One region of the Rhizobium sp. GR12 genome, then DNA from elsewhere that is predicted to be linked to it. Evidence: riboswitches for the same ligand, from Rfam matches in the RefSeq annotation. Region 1 holds a riboswitch; each other region holds the start of a gene.
What was found. A riboswitch is a leader RNA that binds a small molecule or an ion and turns the genes downstream of it on or off. The one in region 1 is predicted to bind thiamine pyrophosphate.

Region 1 (5,469 bases):
CCGTTCCGGTTTCGATGATTTCAGCTTCCGCGAAGGCCGGATGCACGGCATAGGCGGCATTCAGAAACTCCATCATCGAGCGGGCGGAAATGGCCCCCGCATCCTCCGTCTCGATCATCGTCGCACCCACCATGAAACGGCCGGGCTCGCGCGGCACGATGTAAAGCGGAATACGCGGATGCAGCAGCCGGACGGGGCGAGACAGGGAAACCTCTGACGTGGCGAGGTAAAGCATTTCTCCCCGCACGCCGCGGAGGTTGGGCACCACACCCACCGCCGCAGGGCCAGTGCAATCCACCACCCGGTCGAAAGGCTGTTCATCCACCGGGACGCCCATATGAAACCGCACACCCATGCCGCAAAGCCGCTCACGCAGCGACTTCAGCGCAAGGCGCGGATCGAGATGCCCCTCGCCCGCAAAATACAGCCCGGAGCGAAACCGCCCGGCAAGATCGGGCTCCAGAGCGGCGATTTCGCACTCATCCACCCAACGGTATCCACTGGTTCTGGATGCGAAACGTGAAAGCTCCGCTCGGTCACGGGCAGGCGCGACAACCAGCGTGCCGTTTCGGACGACAAGGCCGGGTGTCGCTTCGTCCCACCAGTCGAGCGCCGTCTGACCCAGCGTCAAAACCGGCTCTTCCGCGCTTTCACGCTCACACCAGGGCGCCAGCATGCCGCCGGCATAAAAGGATGCGCCGCGCGAGGCTTCGGCATTGCGCTCCGAAACCTCCACAGTCACGCCGCTGCGCGCCAGTTCGAAGGCCGCCGTCAAACCGGCGACCCCCGTTCCCTTGACAAGAACACGCATGCTACTGGCCGTCTGCCGGGGCCGCGAGCGGCATATAAAGCTCGCCACCTTCCTTGAAGCGCGCGGCCATGGCCTCCAGCCCCTCCTTCTGCGCCTCGGCGCGGATATCGTGGGAAATCCGCATCGAGCAGAATTTCGGCCCGCACATGGAGCAGAAATGCGCGACCTTGTGCGCCTCCTTCGGCAGGGTCTCGTCATGGAAGGAGCGCGCCGTCTCTGGATCCAGCGACAGGTTGAACTGGTCCTCCCAACGGAACTCGAAGCGAGCGCGTGACAGCGCATCGTCACGCACCTGTGCGGCGGGATGACCCTTGGCGAGATCGGCCGCATGGGCGGCAATCTTGTAGGTGATGACACCCACCTTCACATCGTTACGATCAGGCAGGCCGAGATGTTCCTTCGGCGTGACGTAGCAGAGCATCGCCGTGCCGAACCAGCCGATCATCGCGGCACCAATGCCGGAGGTGATATGGTCGTAACCCGGCGCGATATCCGTTGTCAGCGGCCCGAGCGTATAGAAGGGCGCCTCGCCGCAGGTCTTCAACTGCTTGTCCATATTCTCCTTGATCTTGTGCATCGGCACGTGGCCGGGGCCTTCGATCATGACTTGGCAGTCTTTTGCCCAGGCAATTTGCGTCAATTCTCCCAAGGTTTCCAATTCCGCAAATTGCGCCGCGTCATTGGCATCGGCAATAGAGCCGGGCCGCAGACCGTCGCCCAGCGAGAAGGAAACGTCATAGGCCCGGCAGATGTCGCAAATCTCCTCGAAATGCTCATAGAGGAAGCTTTCGCGGTGATGATGCAGACACCACTTCGCCATGATCGAACCGCCGCGCGAGACGATGCCGGTGACGCGGTTGACGGTGAGCGGGATGTAATGCAGCCGCACGCCGGCGTGGATGGTGAAATAATCGACGCCCTGCTCCGCCTGTTCGATCAGCGTATCGCGGAACACTTCCCAGTTCAGATCCTCGGCAATGCCGTTGACCTTCTCCAGTGCCTGGTAAAGCGGCACCGTGCCGATCGGCACCGGTGAATTGCGGATGATCCATTCGCGGATATTGTGGATGTTGCGCCCGGTCGAAAGGTCCATGACTGTGTCGGCGCCCCAGCGGATCGCCCAGACCATCTTCTCCACCTCTTCCGCCATGGAGGAGGTGACTGCGGAATTGCCGATATTGGCGTTGATCTTCACCAGGAAATTGCGGCCGATGATCATCGGCTCCAGTTCCGGGTGATTGATGTTGGCGGGGATGATGGCGCGGCCCGATGCGACTTCCTGACGGACGAATTCCGCCGTCACATAGTCGGGAATCTGCGCACCGAAACTCTCGCCATCGCGGATCAGCGTCTCTTTCGCCGCCTCACGCCCGAGATTTTCCCGGATGGCGATGAATTCCATTTCCGGCGTGACGATACCCGCCCGCGCATAGGCAAGCTGGGTCACGGCCTTGCCCGCCGTGGCCTTGAGTGGCTGGTGGCGCACGGAAAATTCGGGCGTCAGGCGCTCGCCGGTCGCAAAGCCGTTATCCTCCGGCTTGACGTGTCGCCCGTCGTAAGCCGCGACATCGCCGCGCGCCACAACCCATGTATGGCGCAGGCGCGGCAGGCCTTTTTCGATCAGAACGTCATGCATGGGATCGGTATAGAGGCCCGACGAATCATAGACCGTCACCGGTGGTTCGCCCGCCGTCGGGTGGACGGCGATTTCGCGCATCGGCACGCGAATATGCGGATGCAATATTCCGGGCTTGTGAATTTTCGTGGAGGCGGGATGCGGCCCGGTTGTGACAGTAAGCGGGATATTCTTGGCAACGATATTCATCATGAGGCTCCAAAGTTTGACAGTGGAGACCCAGTTCGAGCCGGAATGATGGAAAATACCGACGTGTCGACAAGCGCCCGTAACACGCAATCCGACCCTCGGTCTTTGCACCGTCCCTACGCCAGTATGAACTGGATCAGGTTCAACGGGTCACTGCGCATAAAAGCAGAATCTCAGCCCCTTGACGGGACACCCCTGGTGAATGGCCACAGCAAAAAACACCGCCCGACATTTGTCAAGAGCGCCCATGAACTCTTGGCAAAGATGCGCGGATGGCGCATGCTGCCGTTAGTTGTAATTAACCTAATGGTTTAGGCGAATATTATCGTTTGCAACGTAACGATAAGCATAGACCATCCTGATGTGAAATTCGTGGGAGATACGTCGGAATGAATGCGACTATTCGTGAAATACTGGCAAAATTCGGCCAGCTTCCACCCCCTGTCGATACGATTGCAAATGAAGCGGATCTTTATGCGGCAGGCCTTTCTTCCTTTGCTTCGGTGCAATTGATGCTGGGTATCGAGGAAGCTTTCGATATCGAATTCCCGGACAACCTCTTGAACCGTAAGTCCTTTGCAAGCATCAAGGCCATTGAAGACACCGTTAAGCTCATTCTGGATGGTAAAGAGGCAGCCTGATGAATGTGACCGTAGCGCCGCAGGATGAAACGCTGTCCGCGCGCGCAGGCCGTGTCGCGGCTATTGCCGCCAAACACACGGATGAGGTGGATGTTACCGGCCGCTTTCCTGGGGAAGCCGTCAACGCACTGAAACAGGAACGTTTGCTGGGTATCCAAGTCCCGTCCTCCCTTGGCGGCGAAGGCGCATCCATACAGCAAATCGCCGATATCTGCGCCCGGCTTGGCCAGGCCTGTTCGGCAACGGCAATGATTTTCGCCATGCACCACATCAAGGCCTCCAGCCTTGTGGAACATGGCGAGGCGAGCGCATGGCATGCGGGTTTCATGAGCCGCATCGCCAACGAACAGCTTCTGCTCGGCTCGGCCACCACCGAAGGCGGTATCGGCGGCAATCTGCGCAACTCCATCTGCGCGATCGAAGTCGAAGGCGATTTCTGTCGGCTGGAAAAGGACGCTACCGTCATTTCCTATGGCAGCAATGCGGATGCCATTCTCATCACCTCGCGCGCTCACAAGGATGCCGCGCCCGCCGATCAGGTGATGACCGTATTCCTGAAAAATCAATACACGCTCGAAAAAACCCATGTCTGGGACACGCTCGGCATGCGTGGCACCTGTTCGGACGGCTTCCTGTTCCGCGGCGAGGCGCCGGCGGCGCAAATCTTCCCCAAACCATTTGCGGAAATCGCGGCGCAATCCATGCTTGCAAGCTCCCATCTCCTGTGGAGCGCCGTCTGGTACGGCATCGCGTCCGACGCCGTGCTGCGCGCCCAGTCCTTCGTGAGAACAGCGGCACGCAAGTCGCCCGGCGTCGCTCCACCCGGCGCGATCCGACTTGCGGAAGTTTCCACCAAGTTGCAGGTGGTCAAATCCAACATCATCGCCGGCATCAAGGCTTACGAGGACACCAAGAGCGATCCGGACAAGCTGATGTCCATGGCGTTTGCGGTCGCCATGAACAATGTGAAGATCTGCTCTTCGGAAACCATTCTGGAGATTATCGACCATGCCATGCTGATCTGCGGCATCATGGGTTACAAGAACGGTACGCCCTATAGCCTTGGCAGGCACCTTCGCGACGCGCATTCCGCTCGCCTGATGATTTCCAACGATCGCATTCTCGGCAATTCCGCCAATCTCCTGCTGGTTCACAGGCAGGACACCAGCCTTTTGGGATAACACCATGGACATGCAAACATCGTTTCTCGATCGACTGTTCGAAGAAGGCCTGCTGATTGAAACCGGTGTGGATGGTCTTTATGGGCGCAGCGGCCAGTTCGAGGACGTCATCGCCGCATTCGAACGGCTGATCGACCGCACGGGCGGCGCTGACGGCGCCGAAGCGATCCGTTTTCCGCCGGGCATCAACCGTGCCTATTTCGAAAAGAGCGGTTACATGAAAAGCTTCCCGCAACTGGCGGGTACGGTCCACTCATTCTGCGGCTGCGAACTCGATCATGTGAGTCTGTTGAAATCCATGGATGAGGGCGAGGACTGGACCAAGGACCAGAAAGCCACCGACATCGTGCTGACGCCGGCGGCCTGTTACCCGCTTTACCCGACGATTGCCAAACGCGGCGCCCTGCCCGCCGGCGGCGGGCTTTACGATATCCAGTCCTATTGTTTCCGCCATGAACCCTCCAAGGACCCGGCGCGCCAGCAGCTTTTCCGCATGCGCGAATATGTGCGCATGGGCACGGAAGCCGACGTCACCGAATTCCGACAGACATGGATGGACCGCGGCGTGGCGATGATGGAAGCAGTAGGCCTCGAGGTGACGATCGATGTGGCCAACGATCCCTTCTTCGGCCGCGCCGGCAAGATGCTGGCCAACAATCAGCGCGATCAGAATCTGAAGTTCGAGTTGCTGATCCCCGTTACCTCCGCCACCAATCCGACGGCCTGCATGAGTTTCAATTACCATCAGGACGCCTTCGGCCAGAAATGGGACCTGAACCTGGACAATGGCGACGTGGCGCACACCGCCTGCGTCGGCTTCGGCCTTGAGCGCATTGCGCTGGCGCTCTTTGCGCATCACGGTCTGGATGTGAAAAAATGGCCTGCTAAGGCTGTGAAAACGCTCTGGGGCTGACCATTCATGCGGCAGATTTTTCCGGGCCTCGATCCCAAAAACTATGTGCAGCATCCGCTTCATTCGTCCGACAGAATGTGGCCGGAGACCAATTGCTA
Region 2 (5,469 bases), on a different contig from region 1:
GAGACCCGTTATCCGCATCTGCGCCAGAAGATTGCCGAGCTTGCCGATCAGGGCATTCGATTTCTCGGCTACGTGAACCCCTATCTCTGTGTCGATGGCCCGCTCTTTCCCGTGGCCGAGAAGGCCGGCTATTTCGCCACCGGCGCGGATGGCAAGACGGCGCTCGTCGATTTCGGCGAGTTCGATTGCGGCGTGGTGGATTTCACCAATCCGGCGGCGGCGGACTGGTTTGCCGAAGAGATCATCGGCAAGAACATGCTGGATTTCGGCCTTTCCGGCTGGATGGCCGATTTCGGCGAATATCTGCCGATCGACATCACTTTGTCGAATGGCATCGACGCCAAACTGATGCACAATGCCTGGCCGACACTCTGGGCCGAAGTCAACGCAAAAGCCGTGGAAAGCCGCGGTAAAACCGGCGAGGCGCTGTTCTTCATGCGGGCGGGCTTTACCGGCGTGCAGGCCCATTGCCCGCTCCTATGGGGCGGCGACCAGTCGGTGGATTTTTCCCGCCATGACGGCCTCGTCTCCGTCATCTGCGGTGCGCTGTCTTCCGGCCTTTTGGGCAACGCCTATCACCACTCCGATATCGGCGGTTATACCAGCCTGTTCGGCAATGTCAGAACGCCGGAACTCATCATGCGCTGGGCGGAAATGGCCGCCTTTACTCCAGTCATGCGCACGCATGAGGGCAACCGCCCGCGCGACAATCTCCAGATCGACCAGGACGAGACGGTGCTTGGTCATTTCGCCCGCATGACGGCGATCTATGTCGCGCTCGCCCCCTATCTGAAATCGCTCTCCACCGAGGCGGCCGAAACGGGCCTGCCGGTGCAGCGCCCGCTTTTCCTTCACTACGAAAACGACCGGCAAACCTATGCCATTCAGGACAGCTACCTCTATGGTTCGGACATGCTCGTCGCGCCCGTCTGGAAGGCAGGGGAAACGCAACGTACGCTCTATCTTCCGAGCAATAGTGAATGGCTGCATCTGTGGAGCGGTGCGCGACACCTTGGCGGACGCGAAGTCACCGTTGATGCTCCAATAGGTGAACCGGCTGTGTTTTATCGTGCCGGCACGCCCTTTGCTGTGCAATTTGAACGGCTTCGCAGGATCGGCTGAATCGTCACATGTTGCGGCGTTCGGGAGATGATTCAATCGCCGGCCAAGCCGCCATCAGCCTGTCAGGCGTGGTGATGTGATGGCTTTCTTGAACAGGACCGTCATCGCGTCGCTGATGCCCTGAGAGGGGCTGACCTCGAAAAACAGGCCGGGGGAAGCGCAGCTCTGCATGCGCGAACCGATTTCCGACTGAAAGGGCAAAATCCAGCTATTGTACCAGTCATTCGTCGGCAGCGGCAGATAGGTGGTATAGAGCACTGCGATACGAAAGCCTTTCTCCTTCAGCTTCGTACAGGATCTGACGTCGATCGGCTCCTGACAGCGCCCGCTCGTCAATTTTTTCGTGCAGGAGGAAGGCTTGTAGCTATCGCCCACACCATCCGAAACGAAAAAAATCACCTTTTCCGGGTTCGCCGAGCTGGCGCCCGTGCCCGAGGTGCCGACCTTGTCGCCGATCTGGGCCAATGCCCGATCGAAGTCGGTCTGCTGGTCGTTATTGTATCCCTGATAGGGAATGGACATCAGGTCGATTTCGCCCGCTTTTTTCTTCGCGGTCTCCAGATCCGAAGTCAGCGGAACAACCTCAAGCAGCTTCGTGTCTTCCGCCCGCTCCCCGAAGGTGTAGACAGCCATGCGATATTGATTGCTGCTTTTGCGCGTGGATTTCGCCGTGTCCATTAGGCTGGCGGTTGCTTTGGCAACCACGTCGATGCGTGTGGTGACCCCAAGGCTCTTTGCCCTAAAATAGTAGCTGCTCGCGTCTGCCACACCATTTTTCACGATATGACAGGCAAAGGCGCATCGATCGCTTGTATTCGCAACCAGCTTGGCGACATCCAGGGGTGTGGCGCCCACTCCCATGGAGGGCGTATTATCCAGCAGAAGATAGAAATCGCTGAAGGTTTCCGTTTCGTATTTGGCTGTGGCCGTACCGCCAACCGAGACAAAATCCTTTCCCAGAAGCCCGGACAGCGTCGTGTTGACGGACGCCCTGAAGCTCACGGATGACTCGACCACATTGCCGTGCTTGATGACCGATACATCGACAGACGTAAGGCTGTAGTCTGCATTTCCCCGCTGGTTGTCATCGAAGAACGCCCGGGCCTCTTCATTGCCGACGGGAATGATACCATCCCCGGACATCTTCTTTGCCGCCTGAATACTTGCGGACGTATCTGCAACAGCCGCCAACGCCGCGGAATCCGCGGCCTGCTGCAAATCGGCTTTGGCCGACATGCCCCGCGAGATATCGAGAGCCACACCGGCAGCACCGCACAGGGGCACCAAGAGCAACGCGGTAAGAATACCAAAATTTCCCGATTTTTCTTGCCAGAAGTTTTTCAAACTCGCCCCCACCCATTCAGGAAGCGGAAGCTAATACAGCGGAATTGAAAAGCGGTTTCAATAGATAACTAATTTTTGATAAACTTATATAAAAGATAACTAATATATTCGCGACGAACCGGCCCGCCTCCGCATTGAAGTTCAAAGTTGACATTACTTCAAAACCCTCCTAGCAAATCAGTCTCTTCCGAGGGGAGCACTGCACAGTGCTGAGATGGCGATGAGCCGGACCCTTGAACCTGATCCGGGTCATGCCGGCGTAGGAACGGAAACTGTCGCGCTAGTCAGCTGCTGCCCTTTCTCTTCTCCGCTTTGCCCGGGTCTCCGTGATAGTCACAGCTGGAGACCGAACGATGATGCTGAAACATCCTTCCCTTCGTAAACGGTGCGGTTGCGTCTGAGGTCCGGCCCATGCGTCCCTCCCACGCGCTGAACGGCGTCTTGCTTCTGCTCATTCTCTGGCAGACAGGGACATGGCTGTTTGCGCCGCCCCGCTATATCCTGCCCTCGCCCGCCGATGTTGCCGCCGCATTTCTACGCCAGCCGGCCTTCCTGTTCGGACAGGCCATGGTGACATCAGCTGAAATGGTCGTCGGGCTTGTGGCAGGCATCGTCGCCGGTCTTCTCGTTGCCTTCACGATCGCGGCAATCCCGCGTCTCGGCCGCCTCGTCTGGCCCATGGTTCTCGTGTTGCAGGCGTTTCCGGTCTTCGTGCTGGCCCCTATCCTCGTCCTCTGGTTCGGCTTCGGCATGGCCTCGAAAGTGGTCATGACGGCGATCATCATCTTCTTTCCCGTCGCCTCCGCCTTCACTGATGGTCTCAACCGCACGGATCGCGCCATCCTCGACGCCGCCTCGCTGACAGAGGCGAGCCACTGGCAGATCCTCACCCGACTGCGTGCGCCGCTGGCGCTCCCCTCGCTCATTTCCGGGCTTCGGGTGGCAGCGCCGCTCGCCCCGCTTGGCGCCGTCATCGGCGAATGGGTGGGCGCGTCGGCCGGGCTCGGTTTCGTCATGATCCAGTCCAATGCCCGCATGCAGACCGACACGATGTTTGCCGCCATGGCCATTCTTGCCGTCATGGCGGTGCTGCTGCGGCTTATCGTCGATCGGGCGACAGCCAATCTGGCCCCATGGGCCGAAGAAACAGAACATTTCATTCCTTTCAAATATTTGCGGAGGCTTTCAGCACCATGAAACGAACTCTTCTTTCCCTCGTCGTCGCGGCAGCAAGCGTGCTTGCGCCCGTGCAATCTCAGGCGGCCGACAAGCTTACCGTGTTGCTGGAATGGTTCGTGAACCCGGATCACGCGCCGATGGTGATCGCGAAAGAACGCGGCCTGTTTGCAGATGCGGGGCTGGAGGTTGAGCTGGTTCCACCCGCAGACCCATCCGCCGTGCCGCGCCTCGTCTCGGCAAAACAGGCCGATATCGGCGTCCACTACCAGCCGAACCTTTATCTCGATCACGAAGCCGGGCTGCCGCTCGTCCGTTTCGGCACGCTGGTCGAAACCCCTCTCAATACCGTCACCGTTCTGGCTGACGGACCGATCAAGAGCCTGAAGGACCTGAAGGGCAAAAAGGTCGGTTTCTCCGTGTCCGGTTTCGAGGATGCGATGCTGAAGCGCATGCTGGAAAAGGACGGGCTGACGAAAGACGATGTGGAACTCGTCAACGTCAACTTCTCGCTCTCGCCTTCCCTGATCGCGGGCAAGGTGGATGCCACACTTGGCGGTTTCCGCAATTTCGAACTGACGCAGATGAAGCTCGAGGGTCACGAGGGCCGCTCCTTCTTCCCGGAGGAGCATGGCGTGCCTGCCTATGACGAGCTGATCTTCGTCACCCACCGTGATCTCGCCAAAGACAATCGCCTGCCGCGTTTCCTCTCCGCCGTCGAGCAGGCCGCGATCTTCATCACCAACCACCCGCAGGAGGCGTGGCAGCTTTTCATCAAGGCCTATCCGAACCTTGACGATGCGCTGAACAAACAGGCCTTTTTCGACACGCTGCCGCGTTTCGCCAAGCGCCCGGCCGCACTGGACCGCGCCCGCTACACCCGCTTCGGCGAATTCATGCGGGACATGCAGCTGATCAAGCAGGCACCGGCGGCGGAAGACATCGCCGTGGAGCTGCAATAATCATGGCGAATAATTTTCCGACAGCGGCAAAGGCCGCAGAGATCTTGGAAAGAGTAAGGCAGACACGCCCGCGCGTGCATTGCCTGATGAACACCGTGGTGCAGAAATTCACCGCCGACGGTATCACCGTCGTCGGCGGCATTCCCTCGATGACCACCTCGCTCGAGGAAATCGGCGCTTTCGTCACGAAAGCCGATGCGCTGACGATCAATCTTGGCACACTCGATGCCGAACGGCGCAAAGTCATACGGTTTGCCGCCGAGATCGCCCGCGCGGCGGGCAAGCCGTGGATTCTGGATCCCGTGCATTGCGATTATTCTCCCTCGCGGCTGGCATTTGCGCGTGAACTGATCGCATTTCGACCCACCATCGTGCGCGGCAACAGCGCCGAAATGAGCCTGATCGGTGATGTTCCGAACGCGGTCAGGATTGAGACCGGGCCGGTCGATCACCTGCGCGATGCCACCCGTGACATCAGGATCGTCAATGGCCACTCGTGGATGGCAAAAGTGACCGGCACAGGTTGCCTTTCGGGCGGTGTCATCGCCGCTTTCATGGCGGTGGAAAAAGATGCGCTGACGGCTGCCGCCTCCGCCCTCGCCATCACGGGTGTCGCAGCCGAACTGGCCGCAATGCACGCAAAAGGCCCCGGCACATTCGAACCGGCGTTTCTGGACGCGCTTTCCGAAATTTCCGGCGAAGACATCATAAACCATGCGAGGATCGAGCATGAACAAGGTTGATTACCGCCTCAACGCGCTGGTCGATGCCAGCCTCGGCGATGTCGCGCCCTTGGCCGAGCTTGCTCTGGCGGCCGCGCTCAATGGCGCGACCATCCTGCAATATCGCGACAAACACGCTTCAA
Region 3 (5,469 bases), 160 kb from region 1:
ATCCCCTCAGTGATTTCGCGCTTGCTTTCGGTTCGTCCCGCACTATTTCCAATGTCGCGAATGGCGGCCTTGTGCATTTCTCGCTGAAAAGCGGCAAAGCCATCGTGCTCGCCCGCCCTTATGATCTGACCGGAGCCTGACGCCTTGGCACCCCCAATTTTGAAACTCGATGACATCAAGCTGACCTTCGGCGTGACCCCGCTGCTCGACGGCGCCAATCTTCAGGTGGAACCGGGCGACCGTATCTGCCTCGTCGGGCGCAACGGCTCGGGCAAGTCGACCCTGATGAAGATCGCCGCCGGTCTGGTAGAGGCGCAGTCGGGTGAGGTTTTCCGTCACCCTTCCGCCACCATCCGTTACCTGGAACAGGCGCCGGATTTCGCCGATTACGACACGGTGCAGGCCTATGCAGAAGCGGGGCTCGGGCCTGGCGACGATGCCTATCGTGTTACCTATCTTCTCGAGCATCTCGGTTTGACGGGGCAGGAGCATCCGGACAGTCTTTCCGGCGGTGAAGCGCGGCGTGCGGCCCTTGCCCGCGTCATGGCGCCCGAACCCGATATTCTGATGCTGGACGAGCCGACCAACCATCTGGACCTGCCCACCATCGAATGGCTTGAAGGCGAGTTGCAGCAGACGCGCAGCGCGCTGGTGCTGATTTCGCATGACCGGCGTTTTCTGGAGAAGGTCTCGACCTCGACCGTGTGGCTGGATCGCGGCCAGTCCCGCCGTCTCAACCGCGGTTTTGCGCATTTCGAGGAATGGCGCGACAAGGTGCTGGAAGAGGAAGAGCTGGAGCAGCATAAGCTCGGCAAGGCCATCGAGCGCGAAGAACACTGGATGCGTTACGGCGTGACCGCGAGACGCAAGCGCAACATGCGCCGCGTGGGCGAGCTTCAGGCGATGCGCGCGGATTATCGCGGCCACAAAGGACCGCAGGGCAGCGTGCAGGCGACGGCTGCGGAGGTGCGGGAATCCGGCAAGCTGGTCATCGAGGCAGACGCCATCACCAAGTCTTACGGCGAGCGCGTGATCATCGCACCGTTTTCGCTGCGGGTGCATCGCGGCGATTGCATCGGTCTTGTCGGGCCGAATGGTGCCGGCAAGACCACGCTTTTGAAGATGCTGACCGGCCAGCTTCAGCCCGATAGCGGCACGGTGAAGCTCGGCACCAATCTGGAGATCGCGACGCTTGACCAGAAGCGTGAGGATCTCAATCCAAACGATACGCTCGCTCATTATCTGACCGACGGGCGGGGCGACAATCTGCTGGTCAATGGCGAGCTGAAACATGTGACGGGTTACATGAAGGACTTCCTGTTCCAGCCGGAACAGGCCCGCACGCCAATCCGCAACCTCTCCGGTGGAGAGCGTGCCCGTCTTATTCTGGCGCGTATTCTGGCAAGGCCGACCAACCTTTTGATCCTCGACGAGCCGACCAACGATCTCGACATCGAAACGCTCGATCTTTTGCAGGAAATCGTCGCGGGTTTTTCCGGCACGGTCATCCTCGTCAGCCACGACCGCGATTTTCTCGACCGTACCGTCACCTCCACCATCGCGCCTACCAATCCGGACCAACCAGACGGACGCTGGATCGAATATGCCGGCGGTTATTCGGATATGATGGCGCAGCGCAAGGGTGCTGCGGAAGAGAAACGCAAAGCCGAGAAGCAGGAAAAGGCAAAGGCCGCACCTTCGGCTTCCGCGTCGCAGGACCCTTCAAAGGCCAAGGGCAAGCTTTCCTTCAAGCAGAAATTCGCGCTCGAAAATCTTCCGAAGGAGATGGAAAAGACGCAAGGCGAGATCGCCAAGCGTGAGGAGCGCATGGCCGATCCCAATCTGTTCACCAGAGATCCGGCTACCTTCAACATGCTGGCGAAGGAAATGACGAAGCTGCGCGAAAAGCTCGAGACCATGGAAGAAGAATGGCTGGAGCTGGAGATGCTGCGCGAGGAAATTGAAGGCTGACGGCGGTTGCGATTTCTTGACTGGGGCCTCATCCGCCTTTGACAGGGAGATGGAATTGCCGTTTTCTGTGCCGGTTCGGAGGAGTTCAGAAAATGCGCATGATCTTCGTCAATCTGCCCGTCAAGAATATCGAGACATCCAGAAGCTTCTTCACGGCTCTCGGTTTCAGCTTCAATCCGGAATATTCGGACGACCGCACGCTCTGCATGATCGTTGAGGAGAACATCTTCGTGATGCTTCTTCAGGAAGAGCGTTTTCGCGATTTCATCAATGGCGATATCGCCGACGCGACGCACAGCACCGAGGTCCTGACCTGTCTCACTGCGGCAAGCCGCGAGGAAATCGACCGGATGATCGAAACGGCGCTGGCCTCCGGTGGCAGCGGCTGGAAACCCGTGCAGGATCATGGCTTCATGTATGCTGGCAGTTTTCAGGATCCCGACGGTCACGTCTGGGAACTGGTGCATATGGCAGCGCAGAGCTGACGACAGCCATCTTGCCAATCTGAGGCGGCGCGATTACATCTCGTTTTGATCTAACGGGGTGTCTTTTGTATATTCATGCGAAAGGCTGAGAGGCTTGCCAACCCGAAGAACCTGATCCGGTTCATACCGGCGGAGGGATTAGACGGCTTCAAGGCAAGCGGCTATTTCCCTTTTTGTTTTTTGAGGAGATACCCGTGCGCCGTCGTCTTTTCCTGAATTCCCTCATTGCCGCTTCGCTGTTTCTGCCCGGTCTTGCCGTTGCGCAGGACAGACAGGAACTGACCGTCTACACCTATGAAAGCTTCGTTTCCGAGTGGGGTCCCGGCCCCAAGGTGAAGCAGGACTTTGAGAAGGTGTGCGATTGTACGGTCAACTTCGTTGGTGTGGCGGACGGTGTGGCGCTGCTCAACCGTCTGAAGCTTGAAGGGACGGGGTCCAAGGCGGATGTCGTGGTGGGTCTCGATACCAATCTGGTAGCAGAAGCGAAGCAGACCGGTCTTTTCGATATCAGCGGTATCGATGCATCGGCGGCCAAGGTGCCCGGCAATTATAAGGACGATGTTTTCGTACCCTATGATTACGGTCATTTCGCCGTCATCTATGATACGCAGACGGTGAAGAACCCGCCGACCAGCCTGAAGGACCTCGTGGAAGGCGACCCCTCGCAGAAAATCGCCATTCAGGACCCGCGCACTTCCACGCCGGGCCTTGGCCTGCTGCTGTGGGTGAAATCCGTTTACGGCGACAAGGCCCCGGAAGCCTGGGCGAAGCTCAGGAAGCGCATTCTCACCGTCACGCCGGGCTGGTCTGAATCCTATGGTCTCTTTACCAAGGGTGAGGTACCGATGGTGCTCTCCTACACCACGTCGCCCGCCTATCACATGGTCGCGGAAAAGACGGATCGCTATCAGGCCGCAGCTTTTTCCGAAGGGCACTACATCCAGATCGAGGTGTCCGGCCTTCTCAAAAACGCGCCGCATAAGGAGCTTGCGAAACAGTTCCTCGCTTTCACCCTGTCATCAGGTTTTCAGGATGCCATTCCGGAAAACAACTGGATGATGCCGGTTGCGGCGACGTCGAAGCCCTTGCCGGAGGCGTTTTCCAAACTCGTCGTGCCGCAGAAGACCTTTCTGATGGACCCGGAGGAGGTGGCGATGAACCGCAAGGCATGGATCGATGAATGGCTTGCGGCCATGAGCATGAATTGAGCAAGAGGCACACTCGCGCATGATGCTGCGTCGCGATTACAGGTGGTCGATCATTGCTGGAACGGCGGCGTTTGCCGCCGTTTTCCTGTTCATGGCGCTCGCCGTCGCGGCCCTCCTGTCTTTCGATGCCGGTGCATCCACTGCTGGAATCATGGATGCCTATACGCTGCGCATCCTGCGCTTCACGCTTTATCAGGCAACGCTCTCCACCGTTCTTTCCGTCGCTCTTGGCCTGCCGGTGGCGCTGGCGCTTTCCCGTCGACAGGATTTTCCGGGACGGATATGGATCATCAGGTTGATGGCGGTGCCGATGGGGCTGCCGGTCATCGTCGGCGCCTTCGGCATCATCGCCATCTGGGGCAGGCAGGGTGTTTTGAATACGGCCCTCGTTTCTGCCGGTGCAGATGAGCCTTTCAATATTTATGGCCTTTCCGGCATTCTCATCGCGCATGTGTTTTTCAATCTGCCGCTTGCGGTTCGGCTGATGCTGGCAGGCCTTGAGCGCATTCCGGGTGAATATTGGCGGATGGCGGCAAGTCTCGGCATGGGGCCGGTTTCGGTTTTCCGTTTCATCGAATGGCCGGCCGTCTCGCGGCTCGTTCCGGGCATTGCCGGGCTTGTCTTCATGCTGTGCGCCACCAGCTTCACGCTCGTACTTCTGCTTGGCGGCGGTCCGGCGGCGACGACGCTGGAGGTGGCGATCTATCAGGCTTTGCGGTTCGATTTCGATCCGCAGCGGGCTATCGCGCTTTCTGTTTTGCAAATTGCCCTCACCGCAATCCTGCTCGGCCTTCTCGCCTTTTTGCCGTCGCCCGAAGCAGAAATCGCCACGCTTGGTCGTCCTCTTCGCCGTTTCGACGGCAAAGGTGTTGGCGCCCGTCTCTGGGATGGGACGGCAATCGTTCTGGCGGTTCTGCTGATCGGCCTGCCGCTTGTCGCCATAACCGTCTCGGGCTTGAGTGCCGATCTGCCGCGCCTTTTGTCCGCGCCGATCTTCTTGCGCGCAGCGGCCACCAGTCTTGCAATCGCCGCGCTCTCCGCAATCCTCGTCGTGCTCACTTGCATGGCCATCATCGCTGCGCGACAGGCCGTGGGTTCAAGGCGGCACGCGGCTCAGCCCTTGCGTTTTCTCTCCGCCACGCTCGGGGCGGGGTCGTCGCTGGTGCTGCTGGTGCCACCCGTCGTGCTGGGAAGCGGGTGGTTCCTGTTGTTGCGGCCATTCGGTGATGTCAGTTTTTATGCCCCCGTCCTCGTGGCGCTGATCAATATGCTGATGGCGCTGCCGCTTGCGATGCGGGTGCTGGAGCCGGCCCTCGCCAGCCATTTTTTGCGCACTGGCCGGCTATCCGCCAGTTTCGGGCTTCAGGGCTGGACGCGGCTGCGGTTTGCCGATCTGCCGGTTCTGCGGCGGCCTTTGCTCATGGCGTTTTCCTTCGCCATGGCGCTGTCGCTCGGTGACCTAGGGGCGGTTGCCCTGTTCGGATCGGAAAGTTTCGTCACCTTGCCATGGCTGGTTTATAGCAATATGGGCAGCTACCGCACCAATGATGCCGCCGGATATGCGTTCATCCTTGGTGTCGTCTGTCTGCTGCTTGCCGCAGGCGGTGTCTCACGGCAGTCGCAACCGGCAGGGGCGCAATCAGCAAGGGCGAGCATATGACAGGCGGCGATTTTGCAGTGGAGCTGGACAAGGTCAGGCTGAGGCTCGGAACGCAGGATTTCGATCTTGATTGTGCATTCCCGCAGGGCAAAATAACTGCCGTCGTCGGCGCATCCGGTTCGGGAAAATCGACGCTCCTCAATCT

Region 2: another riboswitch for thiamine pyrophosphate. It lies ahead of QSK43_RS15440 (ABC transporter permease); the one in region 1 lies ahead of thiC (phosphomethylpyrimidine synthase ThiC).
Region 3: another riboswitch for thiamine pyrophosphate. It lies ahead of thiB (thiamine ABC transporter substrate binding subunit); the one in region 1 lies ahead of thiC (phosphomethylpyrimidine synthase ThiC).

What each region holds. Positions count from the first base shown of each region.
Region 1 is NZ_JASXTH010000006.1:19,939-25,407, forward strand. Features, by position in the region: gene thiO (glycine oxidase ThiO) at 1-811, opposite strand, end outside; gene thiC (phosphomethylpyrimidine synthase ThiC) at 813-2,636, opposite strand; TPP riboswitch at 2,732-2,843, opposite strand; gene QSK43_RS11780 (acyl carrier protein) at 3,026-3,277, shown strand; gene QSK43_RS11785 (acyl-CoA dehydrogenase family protein) at 3,277-4,458, shown strand; gene QSK43_RS11790 (amino acid--[acyl-carrier-protein] ligase) at 4,463-5,371, shown strand; gene QSK43_RS11795 (DUF1839 family protein) at 5,378-5,469, shown strand, end outside.
Region 2 is NZ_JASXTH010000008.1:107,558-113,026, forward strand. Features, by position in the region: gene QSK43_RS15430 (alpha-glucosidase) at 1-1,122, shown strand, start outside; gene QSK43_RS15435 (pilus assembly protein TadG-related protein) at 1,177-2,466, opposite strand; TPP riboswitch at 2,647-2,749, shown strand; gene QSK43_RS15440 (ABC transporter permease) at 2,878-3,663, shown strand; gene QSK43_RS15445 (ABC transporter substrate-binding protein) at 3,660-4,604, shown strand; gene QSK43_RS15450 (hydroxyethylthiazole kinase) at 4,607-5,347, shown strand; gene thiE (thiamine phosphate synthase) at 5,334-5,469, shown strand, end outside.
Region 3 is NZ_JASXTH010000006.1:177,922-183,390, reverse strand. Features, by position in the region: gene QSK43_RS12495 (thiamine diphosphokinase) at 1-140, shown strand, start outside; gene QSK43_RS12490 (ABC-F family ATP-binding cassette domain-containing protein) at 145-1,971, shown strand; gene QSK43_RS12485 (VOC family protein) at 2,064-2,456, shown strand; TPP riboswitch at 2,501-2,611, shown strand; gene thiB (thiamine ABC transporter substrate binding subunit) at 2,651-3,664, shown strand; gene thiP (thiamine/thiamine pyrophosphate ABC transporter permease ThiP) at 3,684-5,324, shown strand; gene QSK43_RS12470 (thiamine ABC transporter ATP-binding protein) at 5,321-5,469, shown strand, end outside.